One region of the Microbacterium protaetiae genome, then DNA from elsewhere that is predicted to be linked to it. Evidence: predicted binding sites of a transcription regulator. Region 1 holds the regulator's gene; each other region holds the start of a gene.
The links. Region 1 encodes LexA, which represses DNA repair genes until DNA is damaged. Its sites were predicted from a motif close to TCGAACANNTGTTCGA; they were not measured.
Positions count from the first base shown of each region.

Region 2: the regulator LexA is predicted to act here: its motif matches at 6,594-6,609, upstream of ET475_RS12450 (HNH endonuclease signature motif containing protein).
Region 3: the regulator LexA is predicted to act here: its motif matches at 3,117-3,132, upstream of ET475_RS06300 (HNH endonuclease signature motif containing protein).

Region 1 is NZ_CP035494.1:2,813,631-2,824,171, reverse strand. Features, by position in the region: gene rplT (50S ribosomal protein L20) at 1-13, opposite strand, end outside; gene rpmI (50S ribosomal protein L35) at 46-240, opposite strand; gene infC (translation initiation factor IF-3) at 313-975, opposite strand; gene ET475_RS13050 (DUF1844 domain-containing protein) at 1,178-1,552, shown strand; gene ET475_RS13045 (SseB family protein) at 1,610-2,395, opposite strand; gene priA (bifunctional 1-(5-phosphoribosyl)-5-((5-phosphoribosylamino)methylideneamino)imidazole-4-carboxamide isomerase/phosphoribosylanthranilate isomerase PriA) at 2,379-3,128, opposite strand; gene hisH (imidazole glycerol phosphate synthase subunit HisH) at 3,133-3,786, opposite strand; gene hisB (imidazoleglycerol-phosphate dehydratase HisB) at 3,783-4,394, opposite strand; gene ET475_RS13025 (histidinol-phosphate transaminase) at 4,391-5,428, opposite strand; gene ET475_RS13020 (LysM peptidoglycan-binding domain-containing protein) at 5,505-5,858, opposite strand; gene lexA (transcriptional repressor LexA) at 6,113-6,823, shown strand; gene metE (5-methyltetrahydropteroyltriglutamate--homocysteine S-methyltransferase) at 6,883-9,204, opposite strand; gene ET475_RS13005 (methylenetetrahydrofolate reductase) at 9,201-10,169, opposite strand; gene ET475_RS13000 (dipeptidyl-peptidase 5) at 10,433-10,541, shown strand, end outside.
Region 2 is NZ_CP035494.1:2,688,838-2,699,378, reverse strand. Features, by position in the region: gene ET475_RS12470 (homoserine dehydrogenase) at 1-692, opposite strand, end outside; gene lysA (diaminopimelate decarboxylase) at 689-2,080, opposite strand; gene ET475_RS12460 (LmeA family phospholipid-binding protein) at 2,179-3,222, opposite strand; gene argS (arginine--tRNA ligase) at 3,229-4,893, opposite strand; gene ET475_RS12450 (HNH endonuclease signature motif containing protein) at 5,016-6,554, opposite strand; gene ET475_RS12445 (NADPH-dependent FMN reductase) at 6,950-7,513, shown strand; gene ET475_RS12440 (MFS transporter) at 7,555-8,805, opposite strand; tRNA gene ET475_RS12435 (tRNA-Arg) at 9,032-9,107, opposite strand; gene trmB (tRNA (guanosine(46)-N7)-methyltransferase TrmB) at 9,151-9,897, opposite strand; gene ET475_RS12425 (DUF3097 domain-containing protein) at 9,890-10,541, opposite strand, start outside.
Region 3 is NZ_CP035494.1:1,348,130-1,358,670, forward strand. Features, by position in the region: gene ET475_RS06290 (DUF4192 family protein) at 1-23, opposite strand, end outside; gene ET475_RS06295 (acyltransferase family protein) at 333-1,628, opposite strand; gene ET475_RS06300 (HNH endonuclease signature motif containing protein) at 1,751-3,109, opposite strand; gene ET475_RS06305 (dihydrofolate reductase family protein) at 3,218-3,493, opposite strand; gene kdpC (potassium-transporting ATPase subunit KdpC) at 3,497-4,102, opposite strand; gene kdpB (potassium-transporting ATPase subunit KdpB) at 4,145-6,274, opposite strand; gene kdpA (potassium-transporting ATPase subunit KdpA) at 6,274-7,944, opposite strand; gene ET475_RS17810 (potassium-transporting ATPase subunit F) at 7,944-8,033, opposite strand; gene ET475_RS06330 (helix-turn-helix transcriptional regulator) at 8,232-9,116, shown strand; gene ET475_RS06335 ((R)-mandelonitrile lyase) at 9,196-9,624, shown strand; gene ET475_RS06340 (glutathione peroxidase) at 9,752-10,252, opposite strand; gene iolB (5-deoxy-glucuronate isomerase) at 10,333-10,541, opposite strand, start outside.

The DNA.
Region 1 (10,541 bases):
TGACTCTAGCCATTTCGTTTCGTTCCTAACGTGCGGTCGGGGCTCTCAGCGCCCGAGGAGCTTCTTGACGTTCTTCGCGTTCGCCGGCGCGATCGTCTCGTCCTTGTTCAGCCGCCGCGTGCGACGGCTGGACTTGACCTCGAGGTTGTGGCGCATGCCCGACTGCTGCTTCATGATCTTTCCGCTGCCGGTGACCTTGAAGCGCTTCTTGGCGCCGGAGTTCGTCTTCTGCTTCGGCATATCTCTTCCTTCGTGTGTGCATCCCGCCGGGGCGGGAAGGGGTATCCCGCTTCAGACGGGAGCGTGGGGGGCCTATTCGGCCGTGTCCGCCGGGGCGTTCGAGGCGCCGGCCTTGGCCTGCCGTGCCGCTTGCTTGTTCGCGGCGCGCTGGGCGTTCTGCTCGGTCTTGACCTCGGACTTGTTCTTGTGCGGCGCGATCACCATCACCATGTTGCGACCGTCGATGCGCGGATTGGACTCCACAGCGCCGAACTCGGCCACGTCTTCGGCGAACTTCTTGAGCAGGCGCACACCGAGCTCGGGGCGCTGCTGCTCACGACCGCGGAAAAGGATCATCGCCTTGACCTTGTCGCCGGTCTGCAAGAAGCCCTCGGCGCGCTTGAGCTTGGTCGTGTAGTCGTGCGCCTCGATCTTCAGGCGGAACCGGACCTCTTTCAGCACGGTGTTGGCCTGATTGCGACGCGCTTCCTTGGCCTTCTGCGCGGCCTCGTACTTGAACTTTCCGTAGTCCATGATCTTGACCACGGGCGGCTTCGAGTTGGGCGCAACCTCGACGAGGTCGAGATCTGCCTCCTGAGCCAGACGCTGCGCAACCTGGATGGCGACGACGCCGACCTGCTCGCCGTTGGGACCGACGAGTCGGACCTCGGGGACGCGGATGCGCTCGTTGGTGCGGGGATCGCTGATGCGGAACTCCTCTTCGTGCGGTGGATGCCGCGACGCGGGATGCGTCACGGGCAGAGGCGCCACTCCACCCGCACGGTGCGTGGGCACCGGCTCCGCACCCTGGCTGCCGCGCGAACGCGGCGGAGTGCAACGACCCGGTAGCCTGGAACGGCATGCGCGGGTGGGATGTGATCCTCTTTCGCACCGGGCGCAGTGCCCGGAACCCACCTAGTTTAGCAGAGAGAGCGACGTGAACACGACTGGTGCCCCTTTGGACGACGATGCCGCGCGGCAGGCGCGATGGGAAGAGCAGGAGCAGCGCGCGACGGCGGCCACTCGTGATATTGCGGACGTGCCGGCGGTGGAGATCATCACCACCGCCGCGGTGCATCTGATGAGCGCGGCTGCCGTGAAGCTGGGCCTTGCCGACGACCCCGAGGCACAGCTGGATCTCGACGAGGCACGCAAGCTCATCAACGCCCTCGCGGGCCTTATCACGGCGGGCTCCCCCGAGATCAGCAGTGCCCACGCGGCGCCCCTGCGCGACGGCCTGCGCTCGTTGCAGCTCGCCTTCCGCGAGGCGTCGGTGGTGCCCGACCCGATCGGACAGGCTCCCGGCGAGAAATGGACCGGCCCGGTCTCTTGACGGGTCTCGCTGCCAGTCCCGCGCCGGCCGCGCCGGTTCGCGGGACCGGCCCCGCCGTCAGCGGGTGAGCTTGACGCTCAGCGAATCGACGAGCGTTGCTATGCGGTCGTCGGCGGCCCAGCGCTTGGCCAGGCGAGCCAGGACCGCATCCAGCTGTTGACGATCCAGGCCGTCGACAAGGGTGAGCCGCACCACGACCTCGGGGCCGCGCAGACGGGCGTGTGGGTCGCCGTCGGCGACGGCGAGATCGAGAACTGTCAGCTCTCGGGCGACACTCTCCTGCAGCCCCGTGTACACCTCGGCGCTGCGGTATCCCGGTTCCCAAGGGATCTGCTGTCCAATCGCCCACACCGCGGGCCTGCGCAGAACGAACTCGGTCGGCGAGCCGGGGTCGATGACGATCAGATCGGTGTCGTCGTCGACGGCGGCCAGCGCCGTGCGGAGAGCCTCGACGGGGACCGGACGGGCCGCGGCATCCCACCGTCCCATGGCCTGCACCGACGTGAACACCGGCAGCACGCGGCGGCCGTCGGGGGCAGCCACGGTGACGATGGACAATTCCTGCGTCTTGTCCACCGGCAGCCCCGTGGGACCGGTGCCCTCATCGCCCTTCTCGGCGACCAGCGGAATCAGCAGGCGGGCTGTGCGATAAGCATCGACCACCTCCACCGGATCGCCGGTGCCGTCGTGGAAGGCGGTCAGTGCCGCCAGTAGCGCGGGATCGGCCGACCCGTCATCACCCGCATGGGCATTGGCACGGAACGCGCGCCCCGCCCAGGGAACTCCCGCCGAATCAGTGGTGTGCGGGTCGTGGGCGCACCCGTCGTCAGTCGCGTGCGACATCCAGCGCCTCAGCGAGCGTGAAGGCCCCGGTGTAGAGCGCCTTCCCGATGATCGCGCCCTCGACGCCCAGCGGCACGAGCTCGCGCAGGGCGGCGATGTCGTCGAGGCTGGAGACGCCGCCGGAGGCGACGACCGGTTTCGGCGTGCGCTCGGTCAACCGGCGCAGCAGGTCGAGGTTGGGACCGCGCAGTGTGCCGTCCTTGGTGACATCGGTGACGACGTAGCGGCTGCACCCGGCGTCTTCGAGCCGGTCGAGAACGGTCCACAGGTCGCCGCCCTCGCGCGTCCACCCACGGGCGGCCAGCGTCGTGCCACGCACGTCGAGCCCGACCGCGATCGCGTCGCCGTAGCGGCCGATCACATCGGCCGCCCACTCCGGGTTCTCCAGAGCAGCGGTTCCGAGATTGATCCGGGCGGCGCCGGACTCGAGGGCGGCCTCGAGCGACGCGTCGTCGCGGATGCCGCCGGACAGCTCGACCTGCACGCCCTTGAGCTGACGGATCACCTTGCGCAGGACTCCCGCGTTGCTGCCACGACCGAATGCGGCATCGAGGTCGACCAGGTGCACCCACTTCGCCCCCTGGTGTGCCCAGGCCAGCGCGGCGTCGACGGGGTCACCGTAGTCGGTCTCACTTCCCGCTTCGCCCTGGGTGAGGCGGACGGCCTTGCCGTCTGCCACGTCGACGGCGGGGAGGAGGATCAGTTCGGGTGTGGCGGCAAAATCACTGGGCACGAGGTCACACAGTAGCCCGGGCCAGGCCGTCGATCCAATTCGTGAGAAGCCGGATGCCGGCCTCACCCGATTTCTCGGGGTGGAACTGCGTCGCGGCAAGCGGCCCGTTCTCGACGGCCGCCAGGAACGGCGTCGCGCCGTAATCGCACCACGTCAGCACGGGCGCGGGGAACGGCGGCTGCGTCTGCAGGTTCCATGCGGAAGCGCCATATGAGTGCACGAAATAGAAGCGCTCGTTCTCGATGCCCGCGAAAAGGCGGCTGCCGGCATCCGGTCGCACGGTGTTCCAGCCCATGTGCGGCAGCAGCGGCGCGTCGAGCTCGGTGACCACACCCGGCCACTCCCCGAGCCCCTCGGTGTCGACCCCACGCTCGACCCCGCGCCCGAACAGCACCTGCATCCCGACGCAGATGCCCAACACCGGCCGGCCACCGGCCAGCCGCCGGTCGATGAGTTCATCGCCGCGGATAGCGCGCAGGGCGTCCATCACCGCGGCGAAGGCCCCCACCCCGGGGACGACCAGGCCGTCGGCATCTTGCACGAGGTGCCGGTCGGCTGTCAGTCGCGCGTCGGCACCGGCGGTCTCGAGGGCTTTCACCGCCGAGTGGACATTGCCCGATCCGTAGTCGAGGACGGCAACCAGCGGCCTGTCGCTCACAACGCGCCCTTCGTACTGGGGATGCCGCGTACCTGAGGATCGAGCGCCTTGGCCTGCCGGAACGCGCGGGCGAACGCCTTGAACTCCGCCTCGGCGATGTGATGCGGATCACGACCGGACAGCACGCGCACGTGCGTGGTCAGGGCGGCGTGGAAAGTGATCGCCTCGAAGGAGTGCCGCACGAGCGAACCCGTGAAATGGCCACCGATGAGGTGCAGCTCGAAACCGGCAGGTTCACCGTCGTGGACCAGGAAGGGACGCCCGCTGATGTCGACGACAGCTTGGGCCAGAGCCTCGTCGAGCGGAACGAGGGCGTCGCCGAAGCGGGAGATACCGCTCTTGTCGCCGAGCGCCTCGCCGATGGCCTGGCCCAGCACGATAGAGACATCTTCGACGGTGTGGTGCACGTCGATGTCGGTGTCGCCCGAGGCGCGCACGGTCAGGTCTGTCAGCGAGTGCTTGGCGAACGCCGTGAGCAGATGGTCGAAGAACGGCACGCTGGTGTCGATGCTGCCGGCTCCGGTGCCGTCGAGGTCGAGCTGCAGCTCGACCGTCGATTCACTCGTACTGCGGGTGTGCGATGCGGTGCGAGGGTGGGCGCTGCTCATGAGGCCGAGTCTATCGAGGCCAATGCGTCCAGGAACGCGCTGGTCTCCTCCTCGGTTCCGGCACTGACCCGCAGCGTGCGCGGCAGGCCGACGTCGCGCACCAGCACGCCGCGCTCGTAGAGCCCCTGCCAGGTGGCAGCCGGGTCTTCGACACCTCCGAAGAGCACGAAGTTCGTCCATGACTCGAACGGTTTGTAGCCCAGCGCCTCGAGGGTCGCCGAGATGCGGTCGCGCTGGGCGACGATGTCATCGACCGTGGCGAGCATCGTCGGCGCGTGCGCCAGCGCCGCCACTGCCGCCGCCTGTGTCAGCGCGCTGAGGTGATACGGCAGCCGGACCAAGCGCAGTGCGTCGGCGACGGTCGGATCGGCCGCCAGATAGCCCACGCGCGCCCCGGCGAAGGCGAACGCCTTGCTCATCGTGCGCGAGACGACCAACCGCTCTCGGCCAGGCAACAGCGTCAGTGCCGAGCGCTCGTCGCGCGGCGCGAACTCCCAGTACGCCTCGTCGACCACAACGATGCCGTCGGTGGACTCGTACACGCGCTCGATCACGTCGATGGGCATCGGGGTGCCGGTCGGATTGTTCGGTGAGCACAGCAACACCACGTCGGGGTGCGCCTCGGCCACCTGCGCAGCGGCCGAGTCGGCATCGAGTGTGAAATCGACGCCGCGCTCCCCCGCCACCCACCGGCTGCCGATGCCGCGGGCCAGCAGCGGGTACATCGAGTACGTCGGCGCGAAGCCGAAGACCGTGCGGCCCGGTCCCGCGAAGGCCTGCAGAACCTGCTGCAGAACCTCATTCGACCCGTTGGCGGCCCACAGCTGCTCGCGGGTCAACCCATGCCCCAAGTATTCGGCGAACGCCTCGCGCAGCTGGGTGAACTCGCGGTCGGGATAGCGGTTCACATCCCGCAGCGCGAGCGCCACGGCATCGAGGATGTCGTCGGCGACCTCTTTGGGAACCGGATGCGTGTTCTCGTTCACGTTCAGCGCCACCGGCACACGCGCCTGCGGCGCGCCGTAGGGGCTCATGCCACGCAGATCGTCTCGAAGGGGCAAGTCTTCTAATCGAGGGCTCACCGCTCCATCGTAGAGCCGGATGGCACCATCACCGCGCGGGCGCGTATTCCTGCGGAACGGACAACTGCTCGCCTGGGGTGATCGACACACCGTCGAGTGCGTTCAACCGCACTATCGCATCGACCACGTCGCGCGGGTCTGCCTCAGGGGCGATGCGCTGGGCGATGCCCCACAGCGAATCGCCCGCCGACACCGTCACGGTCGTGAACGTGCCCGACGGGGCACCCGCGTCGCGAGAGGCCAAAGCCGACCCCGAGCTGATCGCCGCCGCCGCGATGGCGGCCGCGACCGGGAGGGCGACGAGTGCGGCGAGAACGCGACGGCCGCGGCGTGTGACCCGCAGTCGAGTGGCGGTCGGTGCCGTCGGGGCGATGGTGACCATGACTCCTCCTGATGCTGTGGAGAGATTCGGTGCGAGGGTTCGGCCGGGAACCCCCGTACCGAATCTCTGTTCCGAATGTACATTCGATGTTATAGACTGTCAAGTGGCATCCGGTTCCGAATCGACTCGAAGGCGACACGCCCGCGTGCTGACGACGATCCGGGTCCGGAACGGGATACCGTTTCGATGAGGACACCTCATCACCGACCTCCGACATTCGAAGAAGCTGCGCGAGCGGCGGGACGGGAATTGACATGGGCGATGCATCTCAGGACGCCGCGGCGGTGGCGTCACGCGAGAACAAGCCACGGCGGCAGACGCGGCGGCGCAAGAGCCTGAGCGACAAGCAGATGGCCATTCTCGAGGTGATCCAGCGCTCCATCACCCGGCATGGGTATCCGCCGAGCATGCGTGAGATCGGCGATGCGGTCGGGCTGAAGTCGCTGTCGAGCGTGACCCACCAGCTCAACCAACTCGAGTTGAGCGGTTACCTGCGCCGCGACGCGGGGAAGACGCGCGCGATGGAGATCCTCATCGACCTTCCCGGCGCGTCGACCGAGAACCCCGCCGACACCGTTCCCGCCGTCGGCGACGCGGCGCTGGTGCCTCTGGTGGGCCAGATCGCGGCGGGCGTGCCGATCACCGCCGAGCAGCAGATCGAAGAGATCTTCCCCCTGCCGCGTCAACTCGTGGGCAAGGGTGACCTCTTCATGCTCAAGGTGCAGGGCGAGTCGATGATCGACGCGGCCATCTGCTCGGGCGACTGGGTCGTCGTCCGCTCGCAGAACACGGCAGAGAACGGCGACATCGTCGCCGCGATGCTCGATGGCGAGGCGACGGTGAAGACCTTCCGGCAGCGCGATGGGCACACCTGGCTCCTCCCCCGCAACTCGGCTTTCGAGCCGATCCTCGGCGACGACGCCGTGGTGCTGGGCAAGGTCGTGGCGGTACTGCGCGCCATCTGAGACAGGCATGCGAAGGGGCCCGGGCACAATGCCCGGGCCCCTTCGCGTCGATCACACGATTACACCTGCACGAGGCGCCCCTCACGCACTCGCTCGGCGGCGGCGACGAGGTTGCCCAGCGCCGCCACCGTCTCGGGGTAGGCACGCGTCTTCAGACCGCAGTCGGGGTTGACCCACACCCGGCGCACCGGGAGTGCGGCGACGGCCTGCTCGAGCAGATCGACGATCTCATCGACCTGCGGCACACGCGGAGAGTGGATGTCGTACACGCCGGGCCCGATCCCCCGCGCGAAGCCCGACTCGGCGATGTCGGCGATGACCTCGCCACGGCTGCGGGCCGCCTCGATCGAGGTGACATCGGCATCCAGAGCCGAGATGGCGTCGATGACCACGCCGAACTCCGAGTAACACAGATGCGTGTGCACCTGGGTCGCAGCATCCGCCCCCGCCGTGGCCAGGCGGAACGATGCGACCGACCAGTCGAGATACGCGGGCTGGTCGGACTTCTTCAGCGGCAGCAGTTCGCGCAATGCCGGCTCGTCGACCTGGATGATGCGGATGCCCGCCGCCTCGAGGTCGGCGATCTCATCGCGCAGGGCCAGTGCGACCTGGTTGGCGGTCGTGGCCAGCGGCTGGTCGTCGCGCACGAACGACCAGGCGAGGATGGTGACCGGGCCGGTGAGCATGCCCTTGACCGGCTTCTCGCTCAGGTCCTGGGCGAACTGCGACCAACGCACAGTGATCGGCGCCGGTCGCGACACGTCACCCCAGAGGATCGACGGACGCGTCGCACGCGACCCGTACGACTGCACCCACCCGTTGCGCGTCACCGCGAACCCATCGAGGTTCTCGGCGAAGTACTGCACCATGTCGTTGCGCTCGGGCTCGCCGTGCACGAGGACATCCAGCCCCAGTTCCTCCTGAAGCCCGATCACCGAGGTGATCTCCAGACGCAGCACATCCTCGTAATCGGCCGCGGACAGCTCGCCGCGGTCGTGGGCGGCACGGGCGCGACGGATCTCGCCGGTCTGCGGGAACGAACCGATCGTGGTGGTCGGCAGCAGCGGCAGCCCCAGGGCCTCTTGTGCGGCATCCCGTTCCTCCTGCGGGCCGCGGGTGAACGCGGTAGCGTCGAGGGCGGCCGCGCGCGGTCGCACCGCTCCATCGCGCACCCCGTCGGCGGCGGTGCGGTCGGCCAGTGCCGCCGTGGCGGCGTTCAGCTCGTTCTCGATCTGCGTACGGTCGGTGACAAGCCCCCGGGCGAGGATCGCAACCTGATCCACCTTCTGATCGGCGAATGCGAGCCACGACGCCAGACGCGGGTCGAGGTCGGGCTCGTCGGCCACGTCGTGCGGAACATGCTGCAGCGACGTCGACGTGCCCACGGCGACCCCTGCCGCCCCCAGACCGCCCAGACGCTCGAGCGTCGTCCACGCGCGCTCGAGGTCGCCGCGCCAGATGTTGCGCCCCTCGATCACACCGCCCACGAGCGTCTTCGCCTGAAGTCCCGGCAGCGGTTCGGGCACGCCGCCACGGGTGAGGTCGACGGCGATGGCCTCGATCGGTGCCGCCGCCAGCGCACGCCAGCTCTCGTTCGACAGCTGCGCATACCCGGACGCCACCAGCACCTGGGGGCGGTCGGTCGCACCCCCGAGTACCGCATACGCGCGCTCGGCGGCACGCGCCAGGTCAGCCGAGGTCGTATCGAGCGTCTCGCTGACCAGCGCGGGCTCGTCCAGCTGCACCCACTCCGCCCCCGCGGCGCGCAGAGCGCTCAGCAGCTCGACGTAGACCGGCAGCAGGTCGTCGAGACGGTCCAGCGGCGAGAAGCCGTCGGGCGCGCCCTCGGCGGGCTTTGCCAGCGCGAGCAGCGTGACCGGGCCGACCACGACAGGACGCGTGGTGAATCCCTCGGCACGCGCCTCGGCGACCTGCCGCACGAACCGATCGCCCGAGCGCGCGAACACGGTATCGGGGGCGATCTCGGGAACGAGGTAGTGGTAGTTCGTGTCGAACCACTTCGTCATCTCCAGCGGCGCGTGCGCGCTGTCGCCGCGCGCGGCGGCGAAGTACGCGCGCAGACCGATCGAGCCGTCGCTCTCGCGCACGTCGGCGAAGCGGTCGGGCAACGCCCCGACAGCCACCGCCGCGTCGAGCACCTGGTCGTAGTAGGAGAACGACTCAGGGATCGACGAGTCGTCCTTGCCGAGGCCAAGCTCGGCCAGACGCTCGCGGGTGGCCCTGCGTAGATCAGCGGCCGTCGTCTCGAGCGCGGCTTCGTCGAGGGTGCCGGCCCAGTGCGCCTCCACGGCACGCTTGAGCTCGCGGCGGCGGCCGATGCGGGGGTAGCCGAGGATCGTCCCGGCGGGGAATGCGGTCATCGTGCGGTCTCCTTCTGGATGGTGGTCGGGATTCCGGCCTCGCTCAAGACGGCGAGGACGGTTTCATGGCTGTTGAATGCATACAGGTGCACGCCGGGGGCGCCGCCGGCCACGACCTCGGCGGCCAGGCGGGCGGCGTAGGCGACACCGATAGCCCGCTGCCGTGCCGGATCGGGCTCGATCTGCAGATCGATGGACAGCTCGGCGGGCACCTCGTGACCGGTCAGCGCCAGCACGCGGGCCAGCCGCGCCGGCGAGGTGACGGGCATGATGCCGGGCAGGATGGGGATCGTCACGCCGGCGGCGCGACAGCGATCGACGAAGCCGAGGTAATCGTCGGCGTGGAAGAACAGCTGCGTGATGGCGAAGGTGGCGCCGGCCGCCTGCTTGGCCAGCAGCGCATCGATGTGCTCGCGCGGGTGGCGTGAGCGCGGATGGCCGTTCGGAAAGGCGGCCACGGCGATCTCGACAGGCTCACCGGGAACAACCCGGGCCGCGCGAGGCAGACCGTTGATGCCGGCTTCGGCATATGGCGCGCGCTCGGCCTGCACCCGATCGATGAGCTGCACGAGCTGCGCGGCCGATTCCAGGTCGCCGAGAAAACTGTCGCCCTCTTCGGCACCGACGGGCGGGTCGCCACGCAGGGCGAGAAAACTCCGGATGCCGGCATCCAGGAACTCCCGGATAAGTCCGGCCGCTCCCGTATAAGTGTTGCCCACGCACGTCAGGTGCGCCAGAGGCTCGACCTCGGTGTGCGTGCGCAAGTACCGCAGGACCTCCAGCGAGGCACCTCCGGTCGAGCCACCGGCGCCGTAGGTCACGGAGATGAACCGGGGCCCGGCCTCGGCCAGCCGCGTGAGCGTGTCGTGCAACGCGAGCGTCGACGCCGGCGTGCGAGGCGGGTACACCTCGAACGAGAACGGCACGATCGGCGAGGTGCGCTGCAGATCGTCGGCGAGGGTCATGGGGTTTCCTGTTCGATGGGCAAGGGCGAAAGGCCAGGCGGCCGCGACCGCGCACGAGTGCGCGGAGTGTGCGGGCGGGTGCCGGGCTCGGCTGTCGCTCCTGCCCGGGCGAACCCCGGGCGACGATGGGTCCACCGTAGAGGCATCCGCCCCGCTCGTCACGCGGTATGACGCACTGTTGCGAGGTCCATATCGACAGAGGTATATGGCCAGAGGGACGGTTTCAGGGCCTGTAGCGGGATGCCGCAGACTAGCGTGGAACCATGTCTTCTGCGCTCCCCTACGGCACGTGGCCGTCACCGATCACCGCCGAATTGGCGGCGTCTTCCGCCCCGCGTCTGGAGGGCGCGCGCTTCGTCGGCGACGATGTGT
Region 2 (10,541 bases), 120 kb from region 1:
CCGGTGATGCCCTCGCGGTGCACGGCCTCCAGCGGCACGGTGGTGTGGAAGGCGAGGCTGGCCAGGATCGCCGCCTTCTGCGCCGCGTCGTGTCCTTCCACATCGCCGGTCGGGTCGGCTTCGGCGTAGCCCAGACGCTGGGCGTCGGCGAGGATGTCTGCCATCTCGGCGCCTTCGACGTCCATCCGGTCGAGGATGTAGTTCGTGGTGCCGTTGACGATGCCCACGATCCGGTCGACCCGGTCGCCGGCCAGCGAGTCACGCAGCGGCCGGATGATCGGAATGGCCCCGGCCACGGCCGCCTCATACGACACCGAGGCGCCCACCTGGTCGGCCGCGTCGAAGATCTCGGCTCCGTGGGTGGCCAGCAGTGCCTTGTTGCCCGTGACCACGTCGGCACCCGAGTTGAGCGCCTGCAAGAGGTACTCCCGGGCGGGCTCGATGCCGCCCATCAGCTCGATGACGATGTCACTTCCGACGATGAGAGTCTCGGCGTCGGTGGTCAAAAGCTCCCGCGGCAGCTCGACATCACGTGGGGCGTCCAGGTCGCGCACGGCGATGCCGGCGAGCTCCAGCGCGGCACCCGAGCGGTCGGCCAGTTCGTCGGCGTGCTCGAGCAGCAGACGCGCGACCTGCGAGCCGACGGATCCTGCTCCAAGCAGTGCGATGCGCAGGCGACGGTAGTCGATCATGCCTTCCCTTCTGCGCCGACGTCTGCACTCAGCAGGTCGGCGATGGTCTGACCGCGCACGATGACGCGGGCGGCTCCGTCACGCACGGCGACGACGGCCGGACGTGGCAGGTAGTTGTAGGTGCTGGCCAGCGAGAAACAGTACGCCCCGGTCGCGGGCACGGCGACCACGTCGCCGGGGGCGATGTCGCCGGGTAGGTACTCACGGTCGACGACGATGTCGCCCGACTCGCAGTGCTTGCCGACCACGCGCACGAGGGCGGGTTCGGCGTCGGAGACGCGCGACGCGATGCGTGCACAGAAATCGGCGCCGTACAGCGCCGGACGCGCGTTGTCACTCATGCCGCCGTCGACGCTCACGTACACACGCTCCCGGCCCTCGCCCAGCGCGACCGTCTTGACGGTGCCTGCTTCGTAGAGGGTCACTCCCGCCTGGCCGACGATGATGCGACCCGGTTCGAACGCCAGATCGGGGATCGGGATGCCGCGCACCTCGCACTCGCGGGCGACGGCGTCGACGATTCCCTGGGCGAGCTGCTCCACCGGTGTCGGATCGTCGGCCGGGGTGTAGGCGATGCCGAATCCCCCGCCGAGGTTCAAGAGCGGGATCGGGCCGCCCTCCAGCAGCTGCGCATGCAGGTCGACAAGTCGCGAGGCCGATTCGGCGAAACCGGCGACCCCGAAGATCTGCGAGCCGATGTGACAGTGCAGGCCCTCGAATCGCAGCGCGGGCAGCTCGCGGATGCGCGCGACCGCCGCGGCCGCGGCATCCATCGCGAACCCGAACTTCTGGTCTTCGTGCGCGGTGGCGAGAAACTCATGGGTCTCGGCGTGCACGCCACTGTTGACCCGCACCAGGACCTTCTGCACCGTGCCGGCCCGGTCGGCGATGGCGGCGAGCCGCTCGATCTCGATCGGGCTGTCGACGATGACGGTGCCCACCCCCACCTCGACAGCACGCTCGAGTTCGGCGACGCTCTTGTTGTTGCCATGGAAGCCGAGGTGCGCCGGGTCGGCGCCGGCGGCCAGAGCGACCTCGAGCTCTCCCCCACTGCAGACATCGACGTTCATGCCCGCCTCGGTCACCCAGCGCACCACCTCGGTGCACAGGAACGCCTTGCCGGCGTAGTAGACACGCGTGGCGACGCCGTGTGCGGCCGCTGCCGCGTTGAAGGCGGCGACGGTGCGATGCGCGTGCGCGCGTACTTCGGCTTCGTCGACGACATACAGCGGAGTGCCGAAGCGCTCCTGCAGCTCGCTGACCGCGACGCCGCCGAGCATCAGAGCGCCCGCGTCGTCGCGTCGGGCCGAGCCCGGCCAGACGCCCTGCTGCAGCGCATTGGCGTCGTCGGGGACGCTCAGCGGGGCGCGGGGATCAGACGCGGACAAGAATGAGGACCAATCGGTGGAGGGCACGGCGGGTGCATGCGGTTGTCGTACGCAGCGCGTCGACGCGGGCACCGGGGGTTCCCGCAAGTCTAGCGGGGTCAGCCACACGTCCCCGGCTTCTGTAACGAGGGGTCCGAGAGTGTGCGTGGGTCGACGGTGAACGACGCGTCGACGGCGTCGGAGCCCACCGTGATCTTCGACAGCGTCAGACCTTTCGGGAACTGGTCGGCCACGCACACGGTGCGGTCGGCGAGAATGCCCTCGGCGAGCGTGCCGAACCGGGCGCGGATGGTGTCGGCGTCCATGCTCGCCCCGCCCACCGTGAACTTCACCGGGGTGAGCACGAGCGCGCCGTCATGGGCGCTGGGTGTGAGCGTGAGGGCGAACGAGATGCCCGACAGGAACTGCGAAGGGTTGAGGTCGACGGTGACGTTGGATCCGTCGACCTTCAACGATCCCGCGACGGTGTCGTCGAAGGTGCCGATGAGCTTCGTGATCGCATCGGGTGTGAGGGTGACGGTGGCCTCGGCGCTGCCGAGTGCGCCGCCGTCGGTCGAGACGTCAGTCGCGTGCACGGTGAGAGAGCCCGTGGTGCCTGCCAGCGGCGCATCGGGGACCGTGATGCTCAGCGTCGAGAGGGTGCCCGCCAGCAGCTGCGGCAGCATCGGCTCGGCCACCTGCACGTCGACTTTCTGGTCGGCATCGAGGTCGAGGGCGGTGCGGGTCTGCTGTGTCACCTCGGCGATCACCTTGTCTTTGGCCCACGCGTTGCCGGCGAACCAACTGACCACACCGGCCCCGGCCAGCACCACGACGATGATCACCGTCGTGACCAGGGCGACCACCCCGCGACGCTTCTTCTTGGGCGCGGGGAGGGATGCCGCAGCCTGCGGTGCGACCGCGGTCTGCGGATACGCCTGCGGTGCGACCGCGGTCTGCGGGTACGCCGGCTGCGGATACTGCTGCGGATACGCGGCCTGCGGATAGGCCTGGGCCGCGGCATCCACCACCGGCAACGGCAACGTGGTCGCCTCCGGCTCAACAGCCGGGGCCGCCCGCCCCGCGCTCGGCAGCGGCGGCTTCGGCGGAACCTCGATGGGCTCCGTCGGCTCGTCCGGTGGCAGTGCGGGGCGGTCGGCCATGGATCCTCACATACGCTCGGGCGCACTCACTCCCAGCAGGTCCAGGCCGTTGCGCAGAACCTGGCCGGTGGCGTCGTTGAGCCACCGACGGGTGTGGTGCACGTCTTCGATCGGTGCATCTCCCAGCGGGATGACCCGGCAGTTGTCGTACCAGCGGTGAAACAGACCGGCGAGCTCTTCGAGATACCGTGCCACCCGGTGCGGCTCGCGCACCTCGGCGGCGAACGCCACGATCCGCGGGAACTCCTGCAGCACCCCCAGCAGGGCTGCCTCGGTGGGGTGTGTCAGCGTCTCGGGGGCGAACGCGCTGCGGTCCACTCCGGCATCGTCGGCGTTGCGACTCACGTTGTGCGTGCGGGCATGCGCGTACTGCACGTAGAAGACGGGGTTGTCGTTCGTGCGCTTGCGCAGCAGTTCGGGGTCGAGGGTCAGCGGCGAGTCGGCCGGATAGCGACCCAGTGAGTACCGCAGCGCATCGGTGCCCAGCCACTCGCGCAGGTCATCCATCTCGATGATGTTGCCGGCGCGCTTGGAGAGCCTGGCGCCGTTGACCGACACGAGCTGCCCGATGAGCACCTCGATGTCTTTCTCCGGGTCTTCCCCCGCAGCACCCGCGATGGCTTTCAGTCGGTGCACGTACCCGTGGTGGTCAGCGCCGAGCAGGTAGATCTTGTGGGCGAAGCCGCGGTCGCCCTTGTTCAGGTAGTACGCGGCGTCTGATGCGAAGTACGTGTACTCGCCGTTGGAGCGGCGGATGACGCGGTCTTTGTCGTCGCCGAAGTCGGTCGTGCGCACCCACACGGCGTCATCGGCCTCGAACACGTGCCCCTGCTGACGCAGGCGGTCCACTGCCTCATCGACGAGGCTCGGCCTGCCGTCGACGTGCTCCTTGAGCATCCGTTCGCTGAACCACACGTCGAAGTGCACGTTGAAGGCCTCCAACGACGCCTGCAACTCACCGAGCTGGAACGCATACGCACGGTCGCGCGCTATCGTCAGCTGCTGTTCGGCCGGAAGCTCGAGAAGGTCGGGCCGCACCTCGAGCACGCGGCGGGCGAGGTCGCCGATGTAGGCACCGGCATAGCCGTCTTCGGGCGTCGGCTCGCCCTGTGCTGCCGCCAGCACCGAACGGGCGAAGCGATCCATCTGCGCACCCGCGTCGTTGATGTAGAACTCACGCACCAGCGTCGCCCCGCTGGCCAGCAGCAAGCGGGCGATCGAGTCGCCCAGCGCCGCCCAGCGGGTATGCCCGATGTGCAGCGGGCCGGTCGGGTTCGCGCTGACGAACTCCAGGTTGATGGTGTTTCCGCGCTGCGATTCGTTGGTGCCGAAGGCTGCACCGGCCTCGACGATGGTCTTGGCGAGAGATCCGGCGGCTGCGGCATCCAACCGCACATTGATGAAGCCGGGGCCGGCCACCTCCACAGAGGCGATACCGGCGACCTCTCCGAGCTTGTCGGCGATCTCAGCGGCGAACTCGCGCGGGTTCGCACCGACCTTCTTCGCCAGTTTGAGAGCGGCGTTGGATGCCCAATCGCCGTGATCGCGGTTCTTCGGGCGCTCCAGAGGCAGGTCGCTGGGGACGAGTCCCTCGGTGGATCCGGCTCGTCGCGCCTCCGCGAGCGGGCGGACGACGTTGAGCAGGGCTGCGGAGAGGGCTTCAGGATCCATAGACCGACAATTCTACGGGTGGGCCGCCGCGCGCCCGCTGAGAATGGCGGCGGGGCGCGGAAGCTCCACCGCTGCCCGTCGGATCAGCAGGGCTCAGCAGGCTTCAGCGGGTCCGGAACGGTTCAGAAGGGTGCGGGGTCGCGTGCGTACTGCGCGGCGATCGCGTGTCGGGTGTGGGGGTCGGGATCGATCAGCGCGACGGGATCGAATCTGACGGTGCCCGGTGGCCGGGACACGTGAGTGCGTCCGGTGGGGGCGGTGAAGATCAGAACGCCGCCGGCGAGTTGCTCGACCTCCCACGCGGTCTCGTGTTTGACCGTGTGATGGCGTTGGCAGAAGTGCTCAAGATTGCACAGGCACGTCGGACCGCCCGCCGCGTGCGGGATCGTATGGTCGATGTCGCATCTGCGCGCGGGCCTGCGGCACCCGGGGAACCGGCACTGCTGGTCTCTGACCTGCAGGAACCGCTTCTGCTTCTTCGAGGGTCGGTATCGGTCCACACAGACGGGAATCCCGGTGGCCGGGTCGGTGAACACCCGCGTCCACATCACCGCACCGCCGGCCAGCCGCCGTGCGGTGTCATCGTCGATCGGGCCGACACCGTCGACGACCGCTCCCCCGACCTGGGTTCCGGTGATCACGGGTGCCGGGACCGTGACCTGCACGTCGGCATGGATCGCGGAGAGGCCGTCACGGGCCTCGTCAGTGGCCCCATGCCCGGTGAACGGCGCGGCAAGCAGCAGGTCGCAGAACATGTCCGCCATGATCTGGGTCACCGTCCGCTCATCGAACACCGGCTCGGCCGCCCCATCGGTGCCGGCAGCGGCGTCGATGCCAGCGTCGTCGGTGCCGGCGTCGGGGGCACCAGCGGCGTCGATGCCAGCGTCGGGGCCGGTGCCGGCAGCGGCATCGGCATCGGCATCGGCATCGGCATCGGCATCGGCATCGGCATCGGCATGTGCCGCCGCAGCCTCGGACTCCTTCTTCTCGGTCGCGTTCATCTCGAACAGCGCGGTCGCGGCCTTCCGCAGCCTCGCCACCGCGCCCATGCCCTGCACGGTGGGGACATCTGCGGTCACCCGGGTAAGGCCCGGTTCCAGCTCGCGCACCGAAACCTTGCGCCGGGCCACGGCCTCTCGCACACGGGTGGCGGTGCCTTCCGGATCCAAGCGCACGACCAGACCCGACAGCGCCGCCTTCAGCTGGGCCGGAGTCATCTCCCGGGCCATATCCCGCGCGACGGCTTCAAACCGCGCCCGTACTCCGTCATCGGAGATCTCCATGCCGGCCTCGGCGATCAGCACCGCGTGCTCCCCCGAGAACTCGCCGCAGCTCGCATCGCACAACGTCTCATAGAACACCCCGGTCAGCATCGCAGCCTGCGACACCTTCCGCGCCACCTGCCACTCGCTCAGGTGCAGCCCCGCCGCGATCTCGGCGAACAACTCCCGCATCGCCAACTGCGAGGCAGACATCACCGATCCGTTGCCCAATCGGGCCGCGCGCTCGGCCTCACGCCGCTGGATCAGATCTGCGACCCGGGAGAAGAAGAACATCTCGGCCGCGAACGCGCGCGCTGCCAGCGACCGCGACGCCACCAGCTCGTCGACCAGCTCATCCACCTCTGAGAGCACCGGAGACACATCCATCAACACTGACACCGTGGGCCCCCTTCCGAATGAACCAATACCCACATACTATCGAATATCTCTACGCTATGCAAGGTCTTGCCATCCGCTTTTTTAACTGGTGCGAAGCGATATCCGGCACGTAGTAACCCGGCCACCATGCCGATGGTATTCTGGCGTCAGTCTCGATGATCTCATCGGCCATCCACCCGGCAGACGCCCGCCCGAGCGGCCACCGTCCTCAGAATGCCAGCGGTCCGCGACATCCTCCCCGGCCCGGAACAGGTGCCCAGAACGGCGACCGGTCCGAACGTCCGCGCCTGCGGCACCGCTGAACGCCCCACAGCGTCATACGACGACTTCTCACGCGCACCGGGAATTCGCCTGTGGCGCTGCGGCGTTGAATGGATGCCGGAAAGGGAATCTGAATGACACGCCTCATGATCATCGTCGCCAGCATCCGCGAGGGCCGCATCGGCCTGCCGATCGCCCAGTGGGTGCGCGGCGTAGCCGAATCCGACGGCCGCTTCGACATCGACTTCGCCGACCTCAAAGAGATAGACCTGCCGCTGATGGACGAGCCGAACCATCCCCGGCTGCGTCAGTACACGAAAGACCACACGAAAGCATGGAGCGAGCGCGTGGACGCCGCCGATGCTTTCGTGTTCGTACAGCCCGAATACAACTACAGCTATGCGCCGGGCCTGAAGAACGCTCTCGACTATCTGCACCAGGAGTGGCGGCGCAAGCCGGTGGGCACCGTCAGCTACGGCGGCATCTCGGGCGGCACCCGCGGCGTCGTTGCGCTGCGCCCGGTGCAGCAGGCCTTGGGGTTGGTGCCCACGGGTGCCAACGTCGAGCTCGCTTGGGCGGCGCAGCAGCTCGACGACGACGGCGAGTTCCAGCCGCGCGAGAGCAATGAGCGCGTGCTGCGCACGCAGTTCGACGAGATCGTCGCGCTGGATGCCGCACTGCGGCCGCTGCGCGGCTGAGAATCAGTCGCGCCGTCACAGGGCGGCATTCCGTCGCGCCGTCACAGGGCGGCGCGACGGGGCGCCCGTCGCATGTACAGGCCGGTGAGCACCGCACCGGCCATCAGCACGGCTCCCCCGATGATCACCGTGATGGGAATGCCCAGGAGGCTTCCCAGCACCCCCACCGTCACGCCGCTGAAGGTCTGCATGCCAGGGCCGAACATGCTGTAGGCCCCCAGCACCCGGCCGCGCTGGCCCGGCGGTGCCTCGAGCTGCACGATCGCCTGGCCGGTCGAGGTCGCCGTGATCTGCGAGAAGCCGGTCAGCACGAGCGCGACCACCGCCACCCACAGCAAGCCGGTGAAGGCGAAGATCATCGCGAACGCACCGAACGTGATCGAGCTGATCACCGCCGTGCGCACGGTCGGCTTGAACCATCCGCTCGCTTCGAGAAAGAACCCGCCGGCCACACCTCCGATGCCGAGCGCGAAAAGCAGCGCGCCGTACACGAGCTCACCGTCGACACCCGGCGGCGTCAGCGCCGTTCCGAACGCCGGCATCGCCGTTTGCAGCACGGCGCCGATCGATACCGATGCGAGGGCGGCGAGCACCAGCATCCCCATGATCACCCGGTCACGGCGCACGGTGCCCAGCACACGGAACGACTGCCACAGCGACACCCGCTTTGCCATCATCCGGCCCTCGCGGCTGTGCCCGGTGAAGCTCGTGCGGGTCAAGAACAGCGTCAGGGGCAGATAGAACACGATGTTCGCGAAGATGCCGCCGGTCGCGCCGAACAGCAAGAGCAGCGCCGAGCCGACGACCGGCCCGAACAGCACACCGAGGCTGCGAAAGGTCGCATTCATTCGCACCGCGCTGGGCAGCTGCTCGCGCCCCGCGAAATCGTAGAGCATCATCTGCTCGGCCGGTCCCCACAGGCATCCCGCCAGCCCGTGCAGCACCAGCAGCACGCACGCTTGCCACAGCTGCAGGGTGCCGGTCAGGAAGAGGACGCCCCAGCACAGTGACACGAACATGAACAGACCCTGCGCGATCTGGATGATCCGGCGACAGTCGAACCGCTCGGCCAGCGCCCCGGCATACACCGACAGCAGCAGAAACGGCAGCCAGTGGCTGACCAGCTGAAAACCCACCAGCACCGGTGAATGGAAGGTGTTCCACAGCACCAGGTAGGTGATGACGTGCTCGATGTTGTCGCCCATCATCGCCAGGCCCGCCCCGACCAGGTACGGCGCGGTCTTCCAGCTGCGCAGCACCCCGAACTTGGGTGCAGGAACGGGAACGGTCACCGCCCCATCCTGGCGCAGTTTCGGGATGCCACAGAGCGGCTTGGCTCGTTCAGTGAGCGTTCTGGCGCGACAGTCGTCGATCAGTGGTTCGCCGAGTGGGCGCGAAAGTGGGCGACCATCCGCATGTCACGCGAGGAGAGGTGACGGGAAGTCCGTCCACCAGGACTCGGCCAGACAGATCCGGGAGATGTGAAAGGCCGGCCCTTGCGGACTGGCCTTTCACGGATGGTGCCCCCGACAGGAATCGAACCTGCGACCTTTGGTACCGGAAACCAACGCTCTATCCCCTGAGCTACGGAGGCGTGCCGATCAAGACTATCAGGGCGCTGCACCCGTGCCCGACGCTCACACCCGCTCGTACACCAGGTCGCGGATATCGCGGCCGACCGCCAGTCCTTTGCGCTCGAACGCGGTCATCACGCGACCCTCGTACCGAGGCGCCCACTCCCCCTCGAACGCCCGGCGGAAGCCGGGAGCGGCATCCATCACCTCGACCATCTGTAGGGCGTAATCCTCCCAGTCGGTGGCCAGGCGCAGCAGCCCGCCGGGGGTGAGTGCCCGGGCGGCGAGCGCCGCGAACTCCGGAGCTATCAGTCGCCGCTTGGTATGACGCTTCTTGTGCCACGGGTCGGGAAAGAACACCCAGATCTCATCGACGGATGCCGCAGGCAGCAGATGCGCCAGTACCTCGGGGGCGTTCGCCTCGACGAGGCGCAGATTGCGCGCCCCGGCGGCGTCGGCGTCTTTCATCGTGCGGGCCAGGCCCGCCTTGAAGACCTCCACCGCCAAGAAGTCGATTTCGGGACGCGTGGATGCCGCGTGCACGACCGCGTGCCCCTGGCCCGATCCGATCTCCACGATCAGCGGCGCCGACCGGCCCCACACCGCCACAGGATCGATGAGCGCGTCGCGGGCCACGCTCGTGGTGGAGATCTCTCGCGGCACATCGAGCAGGTAATGGGGCGAGAGTTCGGCCCAGGCGCGTTCCTGGCCCTCGCTCATGCGTCCGCTGCGGCGCACGAACGAGACGGTCTGCTTGCGGTGAGCGGGATCGGGATCGTGCACCCCTCCAGCGTAGGCGGGGTCAATCATCGACGGTGACGAAGTCGATGAGCTCTTCGACGCGTCCCAGCAGCGCCGGTTCGAGGTCGCGGTAGCTGTGCACGCGCGAGAGGATGTGCTGCCACGCACGTGCGATGTCGGCCTGCTCGTCGGCGGGCCAGCCGAAAGCCCGGCAGATCCCGACCTTCCACTCCACTTCGCGCCCGATCACCGGCCACGCCGTGATCCCCAGCGCCGCAGGCCGCACGCACTGCCACACATCGATGAACGGATGCCCGACGATGCGCACATGCGCGCCGTGCGGGCCGCGCTCGACGGCCTCGGCGATGCGCGCTTCTTTCGATCCGGGTACCAGGTGGTCCACCAGCACGCCGTAGCGCCGCGACGCCGAGGGCGGATCGTCGCGCAGCGCGGCATCCAACAGGTCCACGCCCTGCAGGTACTCGACCACCACGCCTTCGGCGCGCAGGTCGGCGCCCCAGACCTTCTCGACGAGCTCGGCGTCGTGCCGTCCCTCCACGAAGATCCGCGACGCGCGCGCGATGCGGGCGCGCTGGTCGGAAGCGGCGAATGAGCCCGATGCCGTGCGCTTCAGCCCGCCGGGTGCTTTCGGCGTCGGTGCGACGAGGATCACCGCTTCGCCGTCGACGAGATACCCCGGGCCAAGCGGGAAC
Region 3 (10,541 bases), 1.5 Mb from region 1:
TCCATCTGATTGAGGACACGCACGACTTCACCTCGTTCGCGATCGTTGATCAGTGGTAGGTGGATGCGGGAGGCTCCATCGATCGACGGAGGTTCAGTCGGCTCGGGCATACCTAAGATATTGGCCACTCGTCGCGTGATTACGGCGGGCCGTGGGTCAATCTGTGTATAACTGGCCATCGACCCACCGGTGTGCAGGAACCGATGGAACCCGGACCCCGCTACGCCGCATAGGCTCCGCGCCCCGTGCGCCGGCCCCGAACCGTCTGCACCCAGTAGGCCGTTGCGCCCACGGCGCACCACGCCGCCGCGACGGCGAGTTCGAGCAGCAGATCACCGGCCCACGGCCGACGCGCCTGCACGCCGGTCTCTGCCCGCGAGCCGGAGCGCACACGTGATGAGGGTAATCGCCACGGCCGCAGTGATGACCGTCGTCCCGGCGGCAAGCAGGAGCACGACGGCGACCAGGCCGAGCAGCACCGCCTGCCACACTCGACGGTTCGATGTCGTGGGCTGCGGCATCCGTCGTCGTTCGAATCCCGCGAGGGACCACGCGGTCGCGGCGACCAGGATCGCGGCTACACCGATCCACAGTGGTCGCGTGATCCACCACGCGGTGCTCGAAGGCTCGGGCAGCGGCATCCCGAAGCTGATCGCAGCGAGCGCGGTGAGCCCGGCCATCGTCAGCAGCACCGGCATGTGCCACAGGTAGATGGTCATCGTGCGCGCGGTGACGAATCGGGTGAAGGTCGCGACGCGGGGGCGACGACTGAAGCGTGTGAGAGGCTCGCGCACCAGCGAGAACAAAGCCGTCTGCGCGGCGCCGACCAGCAGAAGCGCCGCCGTGGGGGGATTGAGGTTCTCGAGCAGGTCGGGCGAGAAGACCCCCACGACGAAGGCCAGCGCCAGAGTCGCGATCGACGTCGCCACCACGAGTGTGCGGGTGCGGCGGCGCAGGGCGTCGATGCGGCCGTCAGCGAGGAAGAAGCCGAGTTGCTGCAACGCCAGCCACACGAATGCGAGGTTGAGAAAGCCGATGGCGGCGGCGCCGGTCGCGGCACGAATGACATCGACCGCGACCGCCGCACCGACGAGGACAAGGATGCTGCGCAGCGTTGCGCGCTCGTGGGCGGCAAGCAGCGCCGGCAACAGTGCCTGACAGAGCAGGAACACACCGAGGAACCACAGCGGCTGGCTGTAGCGGAACCCGGCGACCTGCACTATCTCGCCCGGCACGCCGAACACCGTGAGCATAGCGAGACCGATGCCCACGGCGCCGATCGACACCACCGCGGGTACGAGAAGGCGATGGATGCGCGCGGAGACGAAGGCCACGGCCGTGCCGCCGGAGCCACGAAGCCGGCGGTAGGCGACAGCACCGGCGAATCCGCCGACGACGAAGAACACCGGCATGATCTGCGCAACCCAGGTCAGCGGCATGAGCCACGCGGTGCCTTCAGCGGCGTTCTCGAAAACGGGCCCGGTGGGCGTGATCGTGACCCCGACCATGAGGGCGTGCAGCACCACCACGGTGGCCACGCACAGCGCGCGCACCAGGTCGACGGCGGTGTCGCGCTGCGCGCGCACCGGTGACGCATCGCGGATCGGGGGCGCTTGCACAATAGCCATAGAGGTCCTCCTCGGGTCGGTCCTGAGGAGGCTATGGATGCTGCGGCCGCCGCCGCATCACCCCGCGGTGTCGTCCACCCCATACGCGGGGGTGAGATCTGCGAGCAGCGACGGCGCCGCCATCACGCCGCGTAGTCGAAGCGCGCGCGACCGCCCAGCCGGGGTGTACGCGTCGGGTCGACACGGGCCGGCGGAATGAACCAGACCCGGGCTTTGCGACCGGTCCCCTCGATGCGCACCTCCCACCCGTTGTCGTGGACGCGATGGTGACAGGGTTCGCAGAGCAGCACACCCTCGTCGAGGTTCGTCTCTCCGTGGTCGTGCACCCACCAGTTCAGGTGATGTGCCTTGGTCATCCAGGGCGGCAGATTGCACATGGCGCATCCGCCGTCTCGTTCGGCGAGCGCGATGCGCTGAGCCAGCGTGAAGAGACGCTTCTCACGGCCCCAATTCATGATCTCGCTCTTATCGTTCAGCACGGCGGGGATGATTCCGGCACTGGCTGCCAGATGACGCGCCGCGGCGGCCGAAATCGGCCTATCGATGCCGTCGATGGTGGCGAGGCCGGTGCCCTCGGTGAGCGTGTCATAGTCCAGACGCACCACAACCGAGACTCCACCCAGCGGAACGCCCTTCTGCGCGCACCCGAGGGCGTGCTCGGCCAGTTGCACGAGGGCATCGGCCTGCAGCTGCGGCACGCTCGGACGGATCTGCTCGTCGTCGCCGGCGATCACATCGTCTTTCGCCTCACGGAACGCCGCGGAGACGTAGCCCTGGATCGCCGCCTTCACCGGCGCCCCTGCCACCACGGGGATCTTCGCATCGATGATCAGGAAGTCGTCGCGCTCGAACATGCGCAGATAACGCTCGCCCCGGCGCTCGTTCTCAGTGGGCGCACGGCCGTCTTGATCCAGATAAGCCTCGGCCTGGGCGACGAGCTTGCGCAGCTGGTCAAAGGTGAGACCCGGCGCCGCCGTCGTCAGTGCGGCCTCGGCCGCATCGCGATCCTCGAGATTGGTGCGCACGGCCACGCGGTCGAGCATCCCGATGATCAGGGCAGCAGCGGACCGGGTGAGCGTACCTTCCTCCATCGCCGCAGCGACACGGGCATGCTTGGCCGGAAGCTCCTCGCCGGTCAGGGCGAGCCGGGGCGCTATCGCCTTGCCGACGCCGACGAGCCGACTCGCCTCGCCTGAGCCGATGCCCATCGTCGCGGCGATCATCGACCCGGCGTTGCGGTATCCATGCTCTTTTGCAAGAGAATCAGCGCCCAGCTCGGGCCGGGACTGGCGATCCATGGCCTCGGCGACCTGTGCGCACACCGTGCCGAGCCGACGATCGACGGCGCCCAGTGCCTCGGTCACGGCCACCAGCGTCTGCCGATCGAGTTCCTGCGCCGGCGCCACACCCACGGCATCCCCCGCCCACGCTCGTCGCAGCGCCGCGACGGCGTCTTCAAGTCCAGCCAGAGGATCTCTCATACTTCAATAGTACCTATGTTCGCCTATAAAAGACAGTAATCTCCCCGCTATTCCGCGAATCTGTGGATAGGATCACCGCTGACCCGACTGTGGAGGAAGTGGCACCTACTATCGTTGATATCTTCGCTCTTGTTCGACGCCATTGCGCACCGACACGATGCCGGAAGCGAAGGTGCGGGTCGCGAGGTGTACGAGATCGAGGCGGTCCCGACCTTGCGCAAAGTACGGGATGCCGCCGCCGACGGCCACCGGGTGGAACGTCATCCGATACTCGTCGATGAGATCGGCTTCGACCGCCTGCGCCGCGAGCGTGGCCCCGCCGATCGCTATCTCGCCATCCCCCGGTTCAGTACGCAGCCGCTCGATCTCATCGGCGACAGACATCAATCAGCGCTCGTCGAGTGCGAGGTTGAGTTCCACGACATTGACCGTGCCCTCGCCGAGGGGAGCGGCATCCAGACCTTGCGTGTACCTGCGCACGAGCGCCGCGACCTCGGCGACCGGAATGCCGCGGGCACGGGCGACACGGGCGACCTGGATCTGCGCATACGCCGGACTGATGTCAGGATCCAGACCTGAAGCGGATGCCGTCACGGCGTCAGCGGGAACCTCGGATTCCGGTACCCCATTGAAAGTCGCGATCTGCGTGGTGCGCTGCCGGATCTCTGCGATGAGCGTCGCGCTCTCCGGACCAAGGTTGGATCCCCCCGAGCTCGTGCCCGCGTATCCGTCGGCGGCCTCCGACGGGCGCGACTGGAAGTAGCGCGGAAGCGGATCACCATCGGCATCCACGAAGGATTGCCCGAGCAGCGCCGAGCCGACTGCCGCCCCCTGCTTGTCGTGGAGCACGGATCCGTTCGCCTGCCAAGGAAAGGCAAGCTGCCCGATCCCGGTGATCACGAGCGGGTACACCACACCGAGCACGACCGTGAGGGCGATCATGATGACGACGGCCGCCAGCAGCGTGCGACCTGCGCGGAGAGCGGAGCTCATGCGTGGCATCCTTTCGTGACGTGGAGCGTGGAGAGTCCGGGTTCAGTATCCGGGGACGAGTCCGACGACGAGGTCGATCAGTTTGATACCTGCTGCGGCGATGACGACTCCACCGACGCCGTAGTAAAGCAGATTGCGCGTCAGTGCGCGGCCGAGGTCGGCCATCCGGTAGGGAACGCCTGCCATCGCGAGTGGGATCAGGATGCCCATGACGACGACGCTGAAGATCAGCGTCGACAGAATCGCCGATGCCGGCGAGTGCATGCCCAGAACATTCAGTTTCGCAAGCCCGGGGAAGGTCCCCACGAACAGAGCGGGGAACATCGTGGCGTACCTGACGACGTCGTTCGCAATGTTGAATGTGATCAGGGCGCCGCGGGTCGCCATCTGCCGACGCCCGGTCTCAATGATCTCGACAAGCCGACTCGGATCGTCGTCGAGCACGATCATGTTGGCCGCGCCCTTCGCCGCCGCCGTTGCGGAGTTCATGGCAACGCCGATGTCGGCCTGCGCGAGGGCCGGCGCATCATTCGTGCCGTCGCCACTCATCGCCACGAAGTTGCCGGCCTCTTGCTCGCGGGTGATTCGCGCGAGCTTGTCGGCAGGGGTCGCATCGCCCAGGAAGTCGTCGATGCCGGCTTCGGAGGCGATCATTTCGGCGGTGACCGGATTGTCACCGGTGACCATGAGGCTGCGGACGCCGAGCGCCCGCAGTCGTGCCGTCCGCGCGGGAAGCTCGGGCTTGACGCTGTCGCGAAGGTCCACGACGCCGAGCACGCGCCCGGGCATATTCGGCTGCTGCACGGCGACGAGCAACGGAGTACCGCCCGTCTGCGCGATCGCGGTGGTCTTGCGGTGTACGTCGTCGACCACCTCACGTCTCTGCTGGGTTCCGCCGTGCTTGAGCCAAGCGAGCACGGCGGACTCTGCCCCCTTGCGCACCCGCGTACCGTCGCGAAGATCGCGCCCCGACATTCTGGTGTGCGCACTGAAGGGCACAGGGTTTCCGTCGGGCACGTCTTCGGCGACAGCAGGGTGGCCACCGGCACGCGCCAGTCGGACGATGGAGTCACCCTCGGGCGTAGGGTCGTCGACCGATGACAGGAACGCGGCGACCAGAAGATCGTCGTCATCGCACCCCTGTAGGGGGATCAGGCGAGTGGCGCGCCTGTCTCCGCGCGTGATCGTCCCCGTCTTGTCCAGCATCACTGTCGTGATGTCTGCAGCGGTCTCCAGCGAATGCGCGGAAGAGACGAGCACATTCCGCTGAAGAAGCCGACTCATCGCCGCGATTCCGGTCACGGACAACAGCGCAGCCACCTCGGTCGGGATGAGGCACACCACCAGCGCCACCAGGACGGGGATGGACACCGCGGGTGCGACCGGCGAGACGATCGTGTTGAGCGTGAGGACCAGGATGATGAACGACAGTGAGAGCGAAGCTATCAGTGCGCTCAGCGCAAGCTCGTTCGGTGACTTCTGCCTTCGGGCTCCTTCGGCAAGCCGGATCATCCGGTCGACCGCGGACTGACCGTGCCGTTCCCTGACGCGAACGATGAGGCGGTCGGAGACGACGCTGGTGCCGGCGGAGACAGCGGACCGGTCGCCACCGAGGGCGCGGATCACCGGTCCTGCGTCGCCCGTGATCGCCGATTCGTCCACCGATGCGACGCCCCACACGACTTCGCCGTCGAGGGGCACCGGATCGCCCTCGTTCAGCACGACGATGTCGCCGGGTACCAACTCGTTCGAGTTCACATCGACGACCTCAGCGCGCCATGCCGCCGGGTCTCTCTTCGCGTCGTACCCCACGACGCGGTGCGTCATGACCGCCGCCTGGGTGGAGCGCAGCCCCGCGGTCTGTGAACGGCCGCGGCCTTCGGCGAGCGCTTCGGCGAGATTCGCGGTGAACAGGGTCAGCCACACCCAGACGGCGATCGACCACGAGAAACCGGGTGGCAGTGTGGTTCCTCCAGACGCGAGCGCGCCCCCCGCGAACGGCTCGACGATCGCGACCAGGGTGGCAAGCGCGCCTCCGCACCAGGTGAGCAGCAGCACCGGGTTCGTCCACAGCGTCCGGGGGTTCATCCGCCGCAGTGCATCGAGCAGGATTCCGACGGCGATACGGCACCGTCTGGACTGAAGACCCTCCTCGGGTGTGCGCGTGACCATCAGCCCAGCCCCTCGGCGAGCGGGCCCACGAGCAGATACGGCACGAACATCGGCAACGCCATGAGGGCGATGACGGCGATCAGGAAGGCGACGAACTGCGGATGCCGCAGGGGCAACTCACCGACGGTGGTGAGAGCACGCTCCTGCACGGCGAACGTTCCAGCCAGCGCCAAGACCAGCGTTATGGGGATGAAGCGGCCCAGCAGGATGATGATGCCGAGCGTGACGTTGAGCCACGGGGTGTTCGCATCCAGTCCCGCGAAGGCGGAACCGTTGTTGATCGCGGCAGAGACGAACGCATAGACGATCTCGGACACACCGTGCGGCCCCGTGTGGCCGAGACCGGCGAGCATTTGAGCGCGGATCGGGGGGATGGCAAGCGTCAGTGTTGCGCCGCCGAGAGCCAACGCCGGCATCACCAGAATGAACACGCTCACGATCTTTATCTGCTGCGTTCCGAGCCGCTTGCCGAGGAACACCGGCGCGCGGCCCAGATGCAGGCCGGTCAGGAAGGTCGCGAGCACTATCAGCACGAGGATCGCGTAGAGTCCGGCGCCCACCCCGCCCGGCGACACCTCGCCGATCATCATGTTGAGCATGAGCACCATGCCCCCCAGGGCGGTATACGAACTGTGGAGGGAGTTGGCCGCGCCGCCCGACGTTCCGGTGGTGGCAGCCCCGAAGAGTGTGGACCCGAGAATGCCGAATCGCTGCTCTTTGCCTTCCATTGCAGCGCCGGCAAGGGTGGGTGCCGCGCCGGCACCGGCCAGTTCGAATGCAGTGAGGGCAACGAAAACAGACACGAACAGAATCGACATCGTGGCCAGAAGCACGTACCCCATGCGCTGGTCATCGACCATCGTGGCGAACGTGCGCGGCAGAGCGAACGGAATCAACAGCAACAGGAACACCTGGAAGATGTTGGTCCACGCCGTCGGGTTCTCGAACGGATGGGCTGAATTGGCGTTGAAGAACCCGCCACCGTTGGTGCCGAGCATCTTGATCGCCTCTTGGGACGCGACCGGGCCGCCGGGGATCGATTGGATGCCGCCACTGACCGTGGCCACAGACGTGAAGCCGGAGAAGTTCTGAACCACGCCGCCGACGATGAAGACGAGTGCGGCGATGATGCTCAACGGCAAGAGGATGCGCAACGTGGTGCGCACCAGATCCACCCAGAAGTTGCCGAGGGTTCCGGTTCTGCGGCTGGCCATGCCGCGGACAAGCGCGATCGCCACCGCCATACCTGCGGCGGCAGACACGAACATCTGCACACTCAGGCCGAGCATCTGCACCGCGAAGCCCACCGTCTGTTCCGGGGCGTAAGCCTGCCAGTTGGTGTTCGCGACGAACGACGCCGCGGTGTTGAATGCGAGGTCAAGGCTCAGCGGAGGATGCCCCAGCGAGAACGGCAGCATCGGCTGGAGCACTTCGAGCAGGAAGAGAAGCACGAGCCCGACGGCAGAGAAGGCCAGCAGAGCGCGCAGGTATTCCTTCCATGACTGCTGCACGCGGGCGTCCACTCCGGCCAGCCGGTACAGCACCCGCTCGACCCGCCAGTCCTTCGCCGTCGTATATACCCACGCCATGTAGTCACCGAGCGGGCGATAGAACACGCCGAGCACGAGTGCCAGTGTCAGTAGTGCGGCAACGGCGAACAGCCACTCCACTAGAGACGCTCCGGCCAGATCATGGCGATGATGAGGTAGGCGATCGCGGCGACACCCACGACGGCACCGATCACTTCGACGACAATCACAGCGCTACCAGTGCCTTTCGACCGCGACCTGCGGATGCCCGTGACGTATCTTACCCAGACACCGCATGCCCGATCGGAGGCCGCCACTCCTGAGCCGCTCTTCTCGTCTGGGTCACCCCGTGGCGCCGACCAGTGACGGCCGTGACCGGTACTGGCAGGCCCTCCCGCAGTGCGGACCGGGCGGGTACCGTCAAGGTCATGGACCACCGCAGTGAGGTGCGCGAGTTCCTCTCCACGCGCAGGGACCGCCTTACGCCCGACCAGGCGGGTCTGCCCGCGTATGGCGGCAACCGGCGCGTTCCCGGCCTGCGCCGCGAAGAGGTCGCCATGCTCTCCGGAGTCAGCGTCGACTACTACACCCGCCTTGAGCGCGGCAACCTCGCCGGCGCGTCCGACAGCGTTCTCGGATCGCTCGCCCGAGCCCTGCAGCTCGACGACGCCGAGACCGCACACCTGTTCGACCTCGCCCACACCGCGAACGCGTCGCCCACTGCGACAAGGGCGCGCAAGCGCGCCGACGGCCTGCGGCCCAGCATCCTGCGTCTGCTCAATGCGATCACCGATGCGCCGGCGATGATCCGCAACAACTACTTCGACTACGTCGCCGCCAACCAGCTTGGCCGTGCCCTGTATGCGCCGCTGTTCGCCCACCCCGCACACAACAGCGCGCGGTTCGCGTTCCTCGATCCGGCGGCCCGAGACTTCTATGTCGATTGGGACAAGAACACGCAGGAGCTGGTGGCAACGATGCGTGGTGAAGCCGGCCGCAACCCGTACGACAAGCGGCTCACCGAGCTCGTGGGCGAGCTGTCGACCCGATCTGAGCGGTTCCGCACCCTGTGGGCGGCCCACGACGTGCGTTACCACCGAACCGGGGTCAAACGCCTGCACCATCCGGTGGTGGGCGAGGTCGAACTCACCTACGAGGCGTTCGAGCTGCCGGCCGACCCGGGTCTGAGCATGTCCACGTATACGGCCGCGCCCGGCTCCCCGTCTGCTGACGCATTGCGCATGCTCGCCAGCTGGGCCGCCACCACCGCGTCGTCTGCGCCCCGTCCGCAGAACGCCCCTGCAGACCGGTAGGAACCTTCCGGGCTGGATGCCGCAACCCCGTCACCGGCCGCGCGAAGCCGCCGCCGACAGCTCGCAGAGGAGAAACCAGATGAACATCGAACCGCAGACCCCAACCAGCAAGAACCCTCCGGAACATTTCGCCGGCGACGTGTGGGTGGACACGATCGCCACCCCGAACGAGGCCGACCAGCGGATGACCGTCGCCACGGTGCACTTCGCCCCGGGCGCGCGCACCGCGTGGCACTCCCATGCCCGCGGGCAGTATTTGCGCGTCACACAGGGCGTGGCTCGGGTCGGGCAGCGCGACGGAACGGTCATCGAAGTGCACCCCGGGCAGACGCTGTACACACCATCCGGCGAAGATCACTGGCACGCCGCCGCACCGGACTGCTTCATGGAGCACATCGCGATGCTCGAAGCCGGCGACGACCCGGCCACGACAACGGTGTGGAAGGAACACATCACCGATGACGAATACGCCGGCTCTGCCGCGACCGACCGCGCCGACGAGCGATGAACGGGCGGACGCCCCAGCGCTGACGACCTTGCGCGTCGACCCGCGCTGATCAGGGCTCTCGCCCTCGGCGTCAAGCGATGGCGATGGCTTCAGGCCGCACCGCCGGCCTCACGCCGCGCCGCCGGCCTCACACCGCGTCGCCGCCGGCGCCCGGCAGGCTCTGTTCGATCGCCGCGATCACAGTGGGGTCATCCGGCACGGTGCGGGGGCGGAACCGATGCACCTCGCCCGAAGGACTGACCAAGAACTTCTCAAAGTTCCAGGTCACCTTTCCGGCTTTGCCGGAGGCATCCGGAGTCTTCTTCAACTCGGTGTAGAGCGGGTGCTCGTGGCGTCCGTTGACCCTGATGCGATCGAAGATCGGAAAGGTGATCCCGTAGGTCGTCGAGCAGAACTGTTTGATGGCCTCGTTGCTGCCCAGCTCTTGCAGAAACTGATTGCTCGGAAAGCCCAGCACCTGAAGTCCGCGATCGCCGTATTCCTGCTGCAGCTTCTCGAGGGTCTCGTATTGGGGAGCCAGCCCGCAGCGCGAGGCGACATTGACGATCAGCAGCGCTTTGCCATCGAACGCAGACAGCGACGTCTGCGTTCCCTCCATCGTTGTGATGGGGATGTCTCGAAGGTCCATGTTCGGTGCAACATCGAGGACCGCGCATCTATTCGCAGAGTGCGCGCTCGCACTCTGCGAACGAGAGCCCCGGGAAAGGTTCAGTCTGCGACGTAGGGCAGGCGAGAGTCCGGCTCCAGCCCCTCCCACAGTTCGCGCACCCAGGCGTGATCGGGGTCGTCGCTGACGACCCAGGCGCGCTCGGGCGAGGGGCCGGCCATGACGTTCAGGTAGTAGAGGTCGTAGCCGGGCGCGGCCACGGCCGGGCCGTGGTAGCCGAACGGCACGATGGCGATGTCACCGCTGTGCA